One region of the Mesorhizobium album genome, then DNA from elsewhere that is predicted to be linked to it. Evidence: riboswitches for the same ligand, from Rfam matches in the RefSeq annotation. Region 1 holds a riboswitch; each other region holds the start of a gene.
What was found. A riboswitch is a leader RNA that binds a small molecule or an ion and turns the genes downstream of it on or off. The one in region 1 is predicted to bind S-adenosylmethionine.

Region 1 (4,293 bases):
TTCGGACGGCGGGCTCGGGCAATGAGCTACCTGCGGTCCTTTGTTGTGTCTGTGGGACTTGCGCTCTCGCTCGCACTCTCGGCGTCGGTGGTCCATGCCGCGACGCAATGCAGCGCCAAATCCTTTCGGGAAGCCCGCGAGCTGCTGGCAAACCGGCTCCTGGCAGCAGGATATTCAGGCGAACAGGCTGCCTTTCTGATGAGCGGAGCCGACCGGCGGACGTCGGAGCTTCGCGCAGACAAGCTGAGTGAGCGAGCCAAATCCTGTGGCATCGACTCTGCCCGAGCGCACGTCCTTCTTTGCGTGGGCAAACTATTGTTCCCCTTGAAGGAATCAAAGACCTCGCTCGATGCGGAAAAGCCGGTTGCTTCTTGGGGCAAGAAGCGATTGGCAGGCCGCGAACTGCTGTTCATCGGCTATTTCAACGCGTGTCTCGGCACCGCGAAGCAGCGCATATTTGGCGGCTGACGAGGCTCTATCCCGGATCGCCGACGGAAAAATCAGCGCGCTGCTCTGAAATGCTTGGAGAGCTTCAGCCCCTGCGCCTGGTAGTTCGAGCCGAGATCGGTGCCGTAGAGCGCCTGCGGCCGCTTCAGCATATGCTCGTAGACGAGGCGTCCGACGATCTGGCCGTGGTCGAGGATGAACGGCACCTCATGGCTGCGCACTTCAAGCACCGCGCGGCTGCCGCTGCCGCCGGTGGCGGAATGGCCGAACCCCGGATCGAAGAAGCCGGCATAGTGGACGCGGAACTCGCCGACCAGCGGATCGAAGGGCGTCATCTCGGCGGCATAAAGCGGCGGCACATGCACCGCCTCACGGCTGACCAGGATGTAGAACTCGTCCGGATCAAGCACCAGCTCGCCGGCGCCGCTCTTGTAGAGCGGCTCCCAGAAGTCGACGACATCCTGGGCGGCGCGCTTGTCGACATCGACAAGGCCGGTGTGGTGCTTGCCGCGATAGCCGACAAGGCCGTCCTTGTCGCCGTCGAGATCGATGGAGAGCGCGATGCCGCCGCCGGAAATGTTGGGCGGCTCGGTAGCGACCAGCATCTCGGCGCGGTGGAGGTCGCGCAATTCGTTCTCTGACAGCACCGCATTGCCGATGCGGAAGCGGATCTGCGACAGGCGCGAGCCGGCGCGCACGACGATCGGGAAGGTGCGCGGGCTGACCTCGAGATAGAGCGGGCCGTGATAACCGGCGGCTATCTTGTCGAACTCATGGCCGCGGTCAGTCATGACGCGGGTGAAAATGTCCAGCCGCCCGGTCGAGCTCTTCGGATTGGCCGAAGCGGACACTTGCGCCGGCAGCGCCAGGCTTTCGAGCAGCGGCACGATGTAGACGCAGCCCGTCTCCAGAACGGCGCCCTCGGCGAGGCTGAACTCATGCAGCTTCAGCCGGTCGAGCTTGTCGGCCACCAGGTGATCGGGACCGGGCAGGAAGGAGGCGCGCACGCGGAAGGCTGTGTCGCCCAGCCTGAGGTCGAGGCTGGCCGGCTGGATCTGGTTGGTGTCGAGCGCGCGCGGCGTTTTCAGCGCGCCGGACTGAAACAGCGCCGCGATGTCCTGATCCGGAAGAATGCCTGTCTGCCGCAAGGTCTGGCTCCGATCGAAGGCCGGGCAAGCGCGTGGTTCTTTTGCAAGCTCCTGCCGCAAAACCGCAAACGGTCTGCGGTTCCTGCCTGGTACAAACCTCTTAATCAAGCCGGCAATTGACGCAAGCGCGGCGCGGGTCTAAAGGGGCTTTATCCCGTGGTGATTTGGCCGGTCGGCTTGCAGCCACGTTAAACAAGTCGCTAAAGGACCGTTGGGCTGCAAGGCCGTATGGACCGGTTGCGACATCGCGGCCGGTTTTTTTGTGTTTGGACGGTTCTTAGGGTTGGACTAGGGCGATGAGCAAGACGCGTAACTGGAAGCCTCAGACTGCACTCGTGCATGGCGGGACGCTGCGTTCCGGCTTCGGCGAGACCGCCGAGGCGATGTATCTCACCCAGGGCTACGTCTATGAGACGGCCCAGGCGGCGGAAGCCCGCTTCAAGGGAGAGGAGCCGGGCTTCATCTATTCGCGCTATGCCAATCCGACGGTTGACATGTTCGAGAAGCGCATGTGCGCGCTGGAAGGCGCGGAAGATGCGCGCGCCACCGCTTCCGGCATGGCGGCGGTCAGCGCGGCGCTGCTCTGCAGCGTCAAGGCAGGCGACCATATCGTGGCGGCGCGGGCGCTGTTCGGCTCCTGCCGCTGGGTGGTCGAGACGCTGGCGCCGCGCTACGGCATCGAGGCGACGCTGGTCGACGGCACCGACATCGCCAATTGGGAAAAGGCGGTCAGGCCGAACACTAAGCTGTTCTTCCTGGAAAGCCCGACCAACCCGACCCTAGAAGTGGTCGACATCGCCGCAGTCGCCGCTTTAGCCAATTCGATCGGCGCGCGCGTGGTCGTGGACAATGTCTTTGCCACCCCGCTGCAGCAGAAGCCCTTGCAGCTCGGCGCCCATGTCGTCGTCTACTCGGCGACCAAGCACATCGACGGACAGGGCCGTTGTCTGGGCGGCGTCATCCTGTCGGACAAGAAGTGGATCGACGAGAACCTGCACGACTATTTCCGCCACACCGGCCCGAGCCTGTCGCCCTTCAACGCCTGGACGCTGCTCAAGGGCCTGGAGACGCTGCCGCTGCGTGTGCGCCAGCAGACCGAGAGCGCCGGCAAGATCGCCGATTTCCTGGCTGGCCGGCCGGAAATCGCGCGCGTGATCTATCCGGGCCGGGCCGACCACCCGCAGGCCGACATCGTCAAGAAACAGATGTCGGGCGGCTCGACGCTGATCTGCCTCGACGTCAAGGGCGGCAAGCAGGCGGCCTTCGCCTTCCAGAACGCGCTCGACATCGTGCTGATCTCCAACAATCTCGGCGACGCCAAGAGCCTGATCACCCATCCGGCGACGACGACGCACAAGAATCTCAGCGACGAGGCGCGCGCCGAGCTCGGCATCGGTCCGGGCACGCTCAGGCTCTCCGTCGGCCTGGAGGATACAGACGATCTGCTCAACGACGTCGAACAGGCGCTGAGGGCCGCCAGATAGTGGCGATCAGACCGGCAACTTCCCGGGTCTGACACGATGCTGCGGGCAGCGTTTCGACAGCTCGGAGCGAACGCACCTCCAAACCCCAAAAGTCGCCTTAAGCTGCGATTGACACTGGCCGCAGCCAATGTTCAAATGCCATGGTACATATCAATTTCAATGATATAGAGGGTAGGCGACGGACATGAAGGCGCGTATAGCGGTCCACCGGGATTTCAAGATCGGGACGATCGACGATCGCATCTACAGCGCCTTTCTGGAGCATCTTGGACGCGCCGTCTATGGCGGCATCTACGAGCCGGGCCACGCGACGGCCGACGAGGACGGGTTCCGCGACGATGTGCTGGAACTGGTGCGCGGCCTGAAGGCGCCGCTGGTTCGCTACCCCGGCGGCAATTTCGTTTCCAACTACGACTGGCTGGATGGAATCGGACCGAAGAATGAGCGGCCCGTACGGCTCGACTACGCCTGGAAGACGACCGAGACCAACGAGATGGGGACGGATGAGTTCATTCGTTGGTGCCGCAAGGCCGGGACCGAGCCCATGCTTGCGGTCAATCTCGGCTCGAAGGGATTCACCGAGGCGCTCGCCATGCTCGAATACTGCAACCATCCGGGGGGCAGCTACTGGAGCGACCTGCGCAGGAAGAACGGCTCGGCCGAGCCGCACAACGTTCGGATCTGGTGCCTCGGCAACGAGATGGACGGGCCGTGGCAAATGAACCATCGCACGGCCCATGAATATGGTCGCGTCGCAAACGAGGTCGGTCGCGCCATGAAGGTCTTCGACCCGACCCTCGAGCTCGTCGCCTGCGGCTCCTCCAACCATAACATGCCCACCTACCCCGCCTGGGAGGCCGAGGTCCTCGAGCTCGCCTACGAGAATGTAGACTACATCTCGCTGCATCAATACTGGGACAACTGGGACGATGACTACCTGAACTTCCTCGCCAAGTCCGTTCCGGTCGACCGCTACATCCAGACGATCGGCGGCGTGATCGACTACGTGAAGGCGAAGAAGCGCTCCAAGCACAACGTCTACATCTCCTTCGACGAGTGGAACGTCTGGTATCACACCCGAAAGAAAGGCGTCAGCGACGGCGACGGGGTCAATTGGGCCAAGGCGCCCAGTCTATTGGAGGACGCCTATAATTTCGAGGACGTCCTGCTTGTCGGCTGCGCGCTCAATACATTCATCCGCCGGTCGGACCGTG
Region 2 (4,293 bases), on a different contig from region 1:
TCTTGTCTCCCCGAGCCATCGGGAAGAACCAGATCAACGCGAAGGTTCGCGAGAAGAAGTCGTCGTAGAAAAGATATGTATAGCCATTGACGCAAACGGTCTCGGGATTCCGAAATGGGCTGAGCAGGATCGAGAGCCAGTCCGATTCAGGAACCGTGTCGGAGTCCATGAAGATCACGACGTCTGCGTCGGTCGCCAGGATGCCGTTGTTCTTGAGCTCGTAATAACGGCCACCGGGACAGGCGACGAAGCAAAGCTCTGCCACCTCTTTCAGCTGCGGTGCTTCTCTATTGATATGGTCTCGCAGCGACTGGGCGTCTACGTCGTGCCCGGGGTGCGAGATAATGACTTTCGGGCTTGCGAAACCGGCCGCCGAAACCGAGGCGATTTCATCGGACAGGGCGGTCAGCCCAACGCCGATCTCGTCCCAGTCGATCGACTTGGCGTTTTCCATTTCCATGACGACTGAGTAAGTCGGGAGATCGCCGACCATCACTGCTTCACCAGGTTGCCTGAATTCAGGTCGGTATAACCGCCATCGTTCGCTGTCAAATGACAGAAACAGCAATGCAAAATATTTTTGGCGCCTCATCGATATCCCCGGCAGTCTTGCCAGCCAAGAGAACCGTTTCGAGCGCCGTTACCTCTTCAACAAAAACACCGCCTGCTGGCCGAAGAAGTTCCAGAACCACCAGGGCATCGACAGGCCGATCTTCTGGCCATTGGCGTCCAGCGCGGTGGCCTTCTCGACCGTCGCGCCAAGCTCCTCGCACAGATTGACGAAGTCGCGGATGGTGCAGAAGTGGATGTTGGGCGTGTCGTACCAGGAATAGGGCAGGTCCTTGGTGACCGGCATCCTGCCCTTGATCAGCAGTGAGAAGCGCACTCGCCAATGGCCGAAATTGGGGAAGGAGACGATGGCGCGGTTGCCGATCCTGAGCAATTCGTCGAGCACGCGCTTCGGATTGCGGGTCGCCTGCAGGGTCTGCGACAGCACGACGAAATCGAAGCCCTTGTCGGGGTAGAACCCGAGGTCCTTGTCGGCATCGCCCTGGATGACGGAAAGGCCGCGCGCCACGCATTCGTTGACGCCGCGCTGCGACAATTCCATCCCGCGGCCGTCGACCTGCCTGGTTTCCTGCAGAAGTTCCAGAAGCACGCCGTCGCCCGAGCCGACGTCGAGCACGCGCGAATTGGGCGGAATGAGATCGGCGACGACGTCGAGATCGACGCGCTGGGCGCGGTTGACGCTCATGAGCATACCTCCGGCCTTAGGGCGTTTGCAGCCAATGGCGTCGCCACGCGGCCAAGACAAACAGGTCGCGAGCGGCTCATAGGCTGAGCCCCCTGGCGCGAGCGGCGGAGGCAATGAAGCCGTTGATGGCCGCGAACAGTTCCGGCTCGTCGAGCAGAAAGGCATCATGACCGCGATCGGTCTCGATCTCGACGAAGGAGACGGAAGCGCCGGCGGCATTGAGCGCATGAACGACCGAGCGGCTCTCCTCGGTCGGGAACAGCCAGTCGCTCGTAAAGGACACAAGACAGAAGCGCGTCTTGGTGCCGGCGAAGGCGTTGGCCAGGCGTCCGCCATGGTCGACGGCGATGTCGAAATAGTCCATCGCGCGGGTCAGATAGAGGTAGGAATTGGCGTCGAAGCGGTCGACGAAAGTCATGCCCTGGTGGCGCAGGTAGCTTTCGATCTGGAAATCGGCATCGAAACCGAAGGTCAGCGCCTCGCGGTCCTGCAGGTTGCGGCCGAATTTGCGGTGCAGCGCCGCCTCGGACAGATAGGTGATGTGGGCGGCCATGCGCGCCACGGCGAGCCCCTTTTCCGGGCGCCTGCCGAAATCGAGATATTTGCCGCCGTGCCAGTCCGGATCGGCCATGACGGCCTGCCGGCCGACTTCGTGGAAGGCGATATTCTGCGAGGAATGGCGGGCGCCGGTGGCGATCGGCAGCGCGGAAAAGACGCGCTCCGAATGGCTGGCGGCCCATTCCAGCACCTGCATGCCGCCCATTGAGCCGCCGACCACGCAAAACAGCTTCTCGATGCCGAAATGATCGACCAGCATCAGCTGCGCGCGCACCATATCGCGGATGGTAATGATCGGCAGGTCGAGCCCGTAGGGCCGGCCCGTCGCCGGATTGGTCGAGGCGGGGCCGGTGGAGCCCAGGCAGCCGCCGACGACGTTGGAGCAGATGACGAAAAAGCGGTTGGTGTCGATGATCTTGCCGGGACCGATCAGCACCTCCCACCAGCCGGGCTTGCCGGTCACCGGATTGGTGTTGGCGACATGCTGGTCGCCGGTCAGCGCGTGGCAGACGAGGATGGCGTTGGAGCGGGCGTCGTTGAGGGTGCCGTAGGTCTGGTAAGCGATCTGGAAGGGCGACAGCAGCGTGCCCGCATCGAGCTTCAACGGCTTGTCGGGGCCGAACTGCAGCACCGGGCTCGACGGATTGTCGGCCTCGTTGTTGGTCCTTACAGCACGCTGAGCGACCATTGCATTCCCCATCCAGCATCGATTTCGCCGATGCGGCGCCCGGCCGGCAGCGGACAACAAAAAACCGGCTTGCCTTCGCAAAGCCGGTTACAGGTTGCAAACGGCCCTTTAGCGAATTGTTTAACGTGGCTGCAAGCCGACCGGCCAAATCACCACGGGAAGTCCGGCTGCTCTTCTAGGGCCAGCGCCGCGCTTCGTCAACGGGCAGCCTCTTGGGGTTAGCATCCTGGCGCAAGCACCGGCACTCGACATTCCGGGCCATGGCCTGTATTTCCGCAGCGGCCTCGGACAGAGGCCCTCTCGACGGATTTGCGATATGAAGCAGGATCAGGCACGTCCAACGCCACGCGCTGGCATCATGGACATCGAGGCCTATGTACCGGGCAAAAGCACCGCGCCGGCAGGCGTTGCGAAGGTCTACAAGCTGTCCTCGAACGAAAACCCGCTCGGCCCGTCGCCGAAGGCGATCGAGGCCGCGCGGGACGTGGCTGCCAGGCTCGACGTCTATCCCGACGGCTCCGCCCGCCGGCTGCGCGAAGCGATCGCCGACGTGCATGGCCTCAATCCGGCGAACATCGTCTGCTCCAACGGCTCCGACGAGATCCTGGGGCTCCTGGCGCAAACCTATCTGGCGCCCGGAGACGAGGCCGTGTTCACCGAGCACGCCTTCATGGTCTACAAGATCTACATCCAGGCCGCCGGCGCCAAGCCGGTGGCGGTCAAGGAAACCGACGAGCGCGCCGACATCGATGCCATCCTCGCCGCGGTGACGCCGGCGACCCGGATCGTGTTCCTTGCCAACCCCAACAATCCGACCGGCACCTATGTGCCTTTCCAGGAGGTGCGCCGGCTGCATGCCCGCCTGCCGAAGAACGTGCTTCTGGTGCTCGACGCGGCCTATGCCGAATATGTGCGGCGCAACGATTATGAGGCCGGCGTCGAGCTGGCGGGCAGCTCCGAGAACGTGGTCATGACCCGCACCTTCTCCAAGCTCGGCCTCGGCGGCGCGCGCATCGGCTGGATGTACGGGCCGGCGCACATCGTCGATGCGATCAACCGGGTGCGCGGACCCTTCAACGTCAATGCGACCGCGATCGAAGCCGGCATCGCGGCGATCCGCGACCGTGCCCATATCGAGCGCAGCGTGGCGCATAACGAGAAATGGCTTGCCTGGGTCAGCGAGCAGTTGACCCTGCTCGGGCTGCGCGTGACGCCCAGTGTCGGCAATTTCGTGCTGATCCATTTCCCCGACGACAAAAAGCATTCGGCGGCGGCCGCGGACGATTATCTCAGCGCGCGCGGCTATATCCTGCGCCGCGTCACCGGCTACGGCTTCCCCAACGCGCTGCGCATGAGCATCGGCATCGAGGAGGCCAATCGCGGCGTTGTCGAAGCGCTGACGAATTTCCTGAAAAGCTGAAGCACCATGACATCACCGATGTTCGAAAGAATAGCGCTGGTCGGCATCGGCCTGATCGGCTCGTCGCTCGCCCGCGTCATCCGCCGCGAGGGCCTTGCCCGCCATATCGCCATCGCGACCCGCAGCCGATCGACGCTCAAGCGGGCCGAGGAACTCGGCCTCGGCGATTCCTATACGACTGACGCGAAGGAAGCTGTCCGCGACGCGGATCTGATCATCGTGTCGGTGCCGGTCGGCTCGTCCGGCGAGGTCGCCGCCGAGATCGCACCGGCGTTGAAGAAAGGCGCCATCCTCACCGATGTCGGCTCGACCAAGGCCTCGGTCATCGCACAGATTGAGCCGCATGTGCCAAAGGGCGTGCACTTCATCCCC
Region 3 (4,293 bases), on a different contig from region 1:
TCCTTGTCCCGCAACGCGAGGGATCGATAGATCTGCACGAGCAGAAGCATCGACTGATAGTCGGTGGGGTTGAGCTCAGCGGCGCGCGCAAAATGCTCGGCAGCCTTCTCGAACTTTCCCTGCGCCTGGCATGTGCGCGCGTAGAAATAATGCGCCTCGAACAGATTGGGGTTGCGGGCGATCGCCTTCTCGTACTCGGCCTCGGCTTCCTGATATCGTTCCCCGACCGAGAGGGCCAGACCGCGCGAGGCGTGCGCTTCGCCAAGACTGGGGTCAATGTCGAGGGCCCTGGCGCTGTTAGCCAGAATGGCCTCGAGCGAGACCTTTACGTCATAGTGCAGGAACAAAAACGAATCGCAGTCGGCGATGCCTGCGTAGGCGCGCGCATAGAGCGGATCGAGCTCGATCGCCTTGGCGAACATGCGCTTTGCCAGCAGGTAGTAGGATTTGGAGCCGCGGTGGACGAACTCGCGTCCGCGCAGGTAATAGGTATAGGCCTCGACGTTCTCGGTCGGCGCCTGCCGGATCGCCTGCTTTTCCTCCGGCAACAGCCTGACCTTAAGCTGATCGACGATCGTGTGCGTGATCTCGTCCTGGATGGCGAAGATATCGGTCAGGTCGCGGTCGTAACGGTCGGCCCAGACATGGCCGCCGCTCTTGCCGTCGATCAACTGACCGGTGACGCGAACCCGTTGCGCAGCCTTGCGGACGCTGCCCTCAAGCAGGTACCTCACGCCCAACTCGGCGGCCACCTGTTGCAGCTTCACCACTCTGCCCTTGTAGGTGAACACGTTGTTGCGGCCGATCACGAACAGGCCCGATATCTTGGACAGATCGGTTATGATGTCCTCTGTGATGCCGTCAGCAAAATATTCCTGCTCGGGGTCGCCGCTCATGTTGTTGAAGGGCAGCACGGCGATCGACGGCTTTTCCCCAGCGGCGGGTTCGGCCTCGAGCTCGACCGAGACGGTCGAGGATCGCGGCTGCCCGATCCCGGCGAAGAGATCGACGTGATAGACCCTGACGGGGCGGTCGATGTTCTTCAGCACCTGCTCGCCGGCGTCCTCGAAGGCGAGGTCCAGCCGGTTGCCGACATTGTCGCGGACGGAGCCGGACACCGCGACGCCGCCCGGCCTGGCTATCGATTCTATGCGCGCGGCAACGTTGACGCCGTCGCCGTAAATGTCATTGTCCTCGACGATGATGTCGCCGAGATGGATGCCGATGCGGAACTCGATGCGGCTCTCTGCCGGCACGCCGGCATTGCGCTCGCGCATCGCCCGCTGGATCTCGGCGGCGCAGGCGACGGCGTTTACGACGCTCGGGAACTCGACCAGCATGCCGTCGCCGGTGAGCTTGACGATCCGCCCGTGATGCTCGGCGATCCTGCCGTCCGCCATCTCGCGGCGGTGCGCCTTGAGAGCGGCCAGCGTTCCCACCTCGTCGAGGCCCATCAGCCTGCTGTAGCCAACCACGTCGGCTGCGAATATCGCCGTGAGCCGGCGCTCCATGTGTGCACCCGGATTTTTCGAAGAAGCCTAAAATATCAGGTTCGGCGCTACGTGCCATATGTAAATCCCACTGGCGCCGCCTGAGCATCAGCGGGATTGCGACTCGGAAAGGTTCGATCAACCGGACCTCTGCGGGAACCGCTTGGCACTTCTGCCAAGTCACCCAGCCCGCACCCAAACCGATGTCCGAATTGGCGCTAAACCGACATTGGCGCCGCGATCCGAGTAGGTCCAGAACTGGCGCTGGTTGCTCGTTCCGGTCAACCAGACGTACGACAAGAAACCACCCATCTCGGCCATTGGCGGCAGCCAGCCGATAGAGTTTTGACCACCTGAAATGCCAGCGTATGAGATCGCCGCAGCGGGGCGGCTGATGTTGCCGTCGATGCCTCCGGCCTCCACCACGAGGAGAAAGCTTGCCGAAGTACAATCGTTTTGTTAGATCAAGCCCTGCATCCAGAGAGGGCTTCGGCCCCGCCAACCAGCCTTGACCGGCAACGGTGGCACGACGATGTGGCCCTCAACGGGCAACAGTAGGTCGCTAATCCCTCCAGATGCGTGTCAACTCTGGAGGTTTTTATGCTCTCACGACGTGGTTTTTTGATTGGTGCCGGCGGGCTGCTGACATCGGCGTTTCTTGGTGACGCGCAGGCTTTCGTCCACAGAACGGGCAAACCGCTTCTCGCTTCACCGGCTGAGGTCGCCGAGACGATGTACTGGTACGAAAACGGTGAGCAGGGCCTCATGCTGACCATCGGCCGGTGGGTTTTCTGCCCGCCGCCGCCGACGTGGCGCGAGTTCTTCGAAGCGGAAGGCATCCCGCATCGGACTGAAGCCCATATCCAAGCTATTTACGAAGAGCACGGCATTGAACCGGAAGACTATGACGGCGATGTCGATGGATACTTCTGGGAGACGCGCTTCGATCTCGAGACCGGCCCCTGCGCTAAGGCCTACCACCTTCTGAAGAAGCTGGATCTTGGGCCTTCGATCCGGCGAGGGAGTGCCGAGCCGCATCTGGTATTCTGCAATGGCGATGTCGCTAACGATGATAGCCGGTGGGTCGATGCAAGGGACAAACTCACGCTTTCTCTCCTGCAGGCCCGGTTGATCGATCTGAAGCTTCCGATCCGCCTTGCAGAAGGGATTTGAGGGAATGCCGGACATGATCGACGATGACCCCGCGCCTACCGACACCGCGCAGATGGCCAAGGGTGGCCCACAGGAGCCAATCGAGCCTTACACGTGCCGTTATTGCGGCTGGATGACAACGGTGCCGAACGAGGCGGAGGCGCGCCTGTGTATGCGGTGTGTCCGGTTCGAGGGCGATGTGCATCCGGCGGTGACCGGAGCACGGATCGCGGTGCACAACGCGCTCATCCTAGGCATGGCCAGGAAGAGGGGCTGAAGGCAGGGCAACTGCCATTGCCTCCAACACGGAGGGTTTCCCGGAGAGCGGGGGGCCACGAATTGGGCCCCCTGGCTTTGGGACCCCGGACCTCTTTCCTTCTCTGAATATATGTACCTCGCGACAAGTTTTCGGATGCGAAGATAACGACCGGAACAAGCCTCGCTGATATAAATCTGCAAACCAAATGGTTCGTTGAAGGGCTTTGCAATTGGTTGAACAAGCAGCAGAGCCGGGTTGGCGGGAGGCGGGAGTAGGCGATGCGGTTGCGTCTTCTTGTGACTTGTTTGGCTGCAATGATCGCCTCAGCACAAGTTCGTGCTGCTGAGGTAGAAACGGCTCTCTGGAAGAACGTTGGAAATTGGAGCGTATACGTTGATCGGCCCCTCCAATTTCAGTGCTTCGTAACAACGCTTTATGAGGACTACACTATTTTTCGCGTTGGCTTCCTGCAACCGGGTTCAAGTGCAGCCATGTACATTGCAATAGGTAACTTAAATTGGACCTCAATTGAAGAAGGGAAAGACTACGATCTAATCCTGCAGATCGACAATGAAGCTGGCTGGCGATCACCAGCTTTGGGAACGAGGTTTGGCACACTGCCAGCTCTTGCCATAGGTACCAATGAGCCGGGCTTCGTTGAGCAACTGATGCGGAAACACTTTTTGCGTGTCTTTTTCAACGGTCGGCAGGTTCTTAACCTTAGTCTTCGGGGCTCGAATGCTGCTCTGAGGGAGATGGGAGCATGCCAAAATGCGGTTGATGCCTACGTGGGCGCGAACCGCAACTCTCAACCCAAAGACCCTTTCACTGGAGTTGCCGGTCCAGCGCCGAAGAAGGACCCGTTTGATCTATAGTGATTTGGAGGGGTCTCAGGGCATGGTGACGGGACAAGCAGGATGCAGGACAGTCGGCTCTCACTTAGATGTGGCGGCACGCGAGCAGGGAACGGCTTGATGCCTCGTGGCCGGATAGTGATGGTCGAGCGAGGCAGCATGAATTACCGTCCGTTGTGCCGTAACTGTGGCCGGACCATCCACCGGGTGTTCCGGTATCTTCACTTTGGGCAGCGTGCTGCTGCCCGCTATCACCGCTCTTGGAGTTTCCAAGACTTTCCAGACAGCATCGCTGAGGTCGAGCGGCTGGCTGAGGGGACGGTGCTGAGCGTCGAGTGGGTCAGCGACATCGAGCACTGGATCAAGCGCGCCGTCGTGTGGGACGGCGAATATACTAGCCCGTACTTCTGCGGCCGGGGTTGCGCGCAACTGTTCGGCTACCATCAGGCCGCCACCGGCGCAGCCACTGATATGCATGCAGAGGCCGTGATGCGACAGCGCGCCAAGCTCGACGAGCAGCAACTGCGCCGCCGTCGCA

Region 2: linked by a shared signal. The riboswitch ahead of metX (homoserine O-acetyltransferase MetX) and the one ahead of RFN28_RS00055 (O-succinylhomoserine sulfhydrylase) in region 1 are both predicted to bind S-adenosylmethionine.
Region 3: linked by a shared signal. The riboswitch ahead of RFN28_RS32630 (hypothetical protein) and the one ahead of RFN28_RS00055 (O-succinylhomoserine sulfhydrylase) in region 1 are both predicted to bind S-adenosylmethionine.

The regions. Positions count from the first base shown of each region.
Region 1 covers NZ_JAVIIW010000001.1:8,440-12,732, forward strand. Annotated here, with positions in the region: gene RFN28_RS00045 (hypothetical protein) at 22-468, shown strand; gene RFN28_RS00050 (2'-deoxycytidine 5'-triphosphate deaminase) at 501-1,595, opposite strand; SAM riboswitch at 1,742-1,819, shown strand; gene RFN28_RS00055 (O-succinylhomoserine sulfhydrylase) at 1,892-3,079, shown strand; gene arfA (arabinosylfuranosidase ArfA) at 3,264-4,293, shown strand, end outside.
Region 2 covers NZ_JAVIIW010000010.1:104,280-108,572, reverse strand. Annotated here, with positions in the region: gene RFN28_RS11130 (glycosyltransferase family 2 protein) at 1-493, opposite strand, end outside; gene metW (methionine biosynthesis protein MetW) at 641-1,255, opposite strand; gene metX (homoserine O-acetyltransferase MetX) at 1,332-2,501, opposite strand; SAM riboswitch at 2,590-2,667, opposite strand; gene hisC (histidinol-phosphate transaminase) at 2,809-3,921, shown strand; gene RFN28_RS11110 (prephenate/arogenate dehydrogenase family protein) at 3,928-4,293, shown strand, end outside.
Region 3 covers NZ_JAVIIW010000070.1:10,092-14,384, forward strand. Annotated here, with positions in the region: gene RFN28_RS32625 (tetratricopeptide repeat protein) at 1-1,511, opposite strand, end outside; SAM-I-IV-variant riboswitch at 1,959-2,056, shown strand; gene RFN28_RS32630 (hypothetical protein) at 2,091-2,663, shown strand; gene RFN28_RS32635 (hypothetical protein) at 2,677-2,919, shown strand; gene RFN28_RS32640 (hypothetical protein) at 3,180-3,776, shown strand; gene RFN28_RS32645 (hypothetical protein) at 3,915-4,293, shown strand, end outside.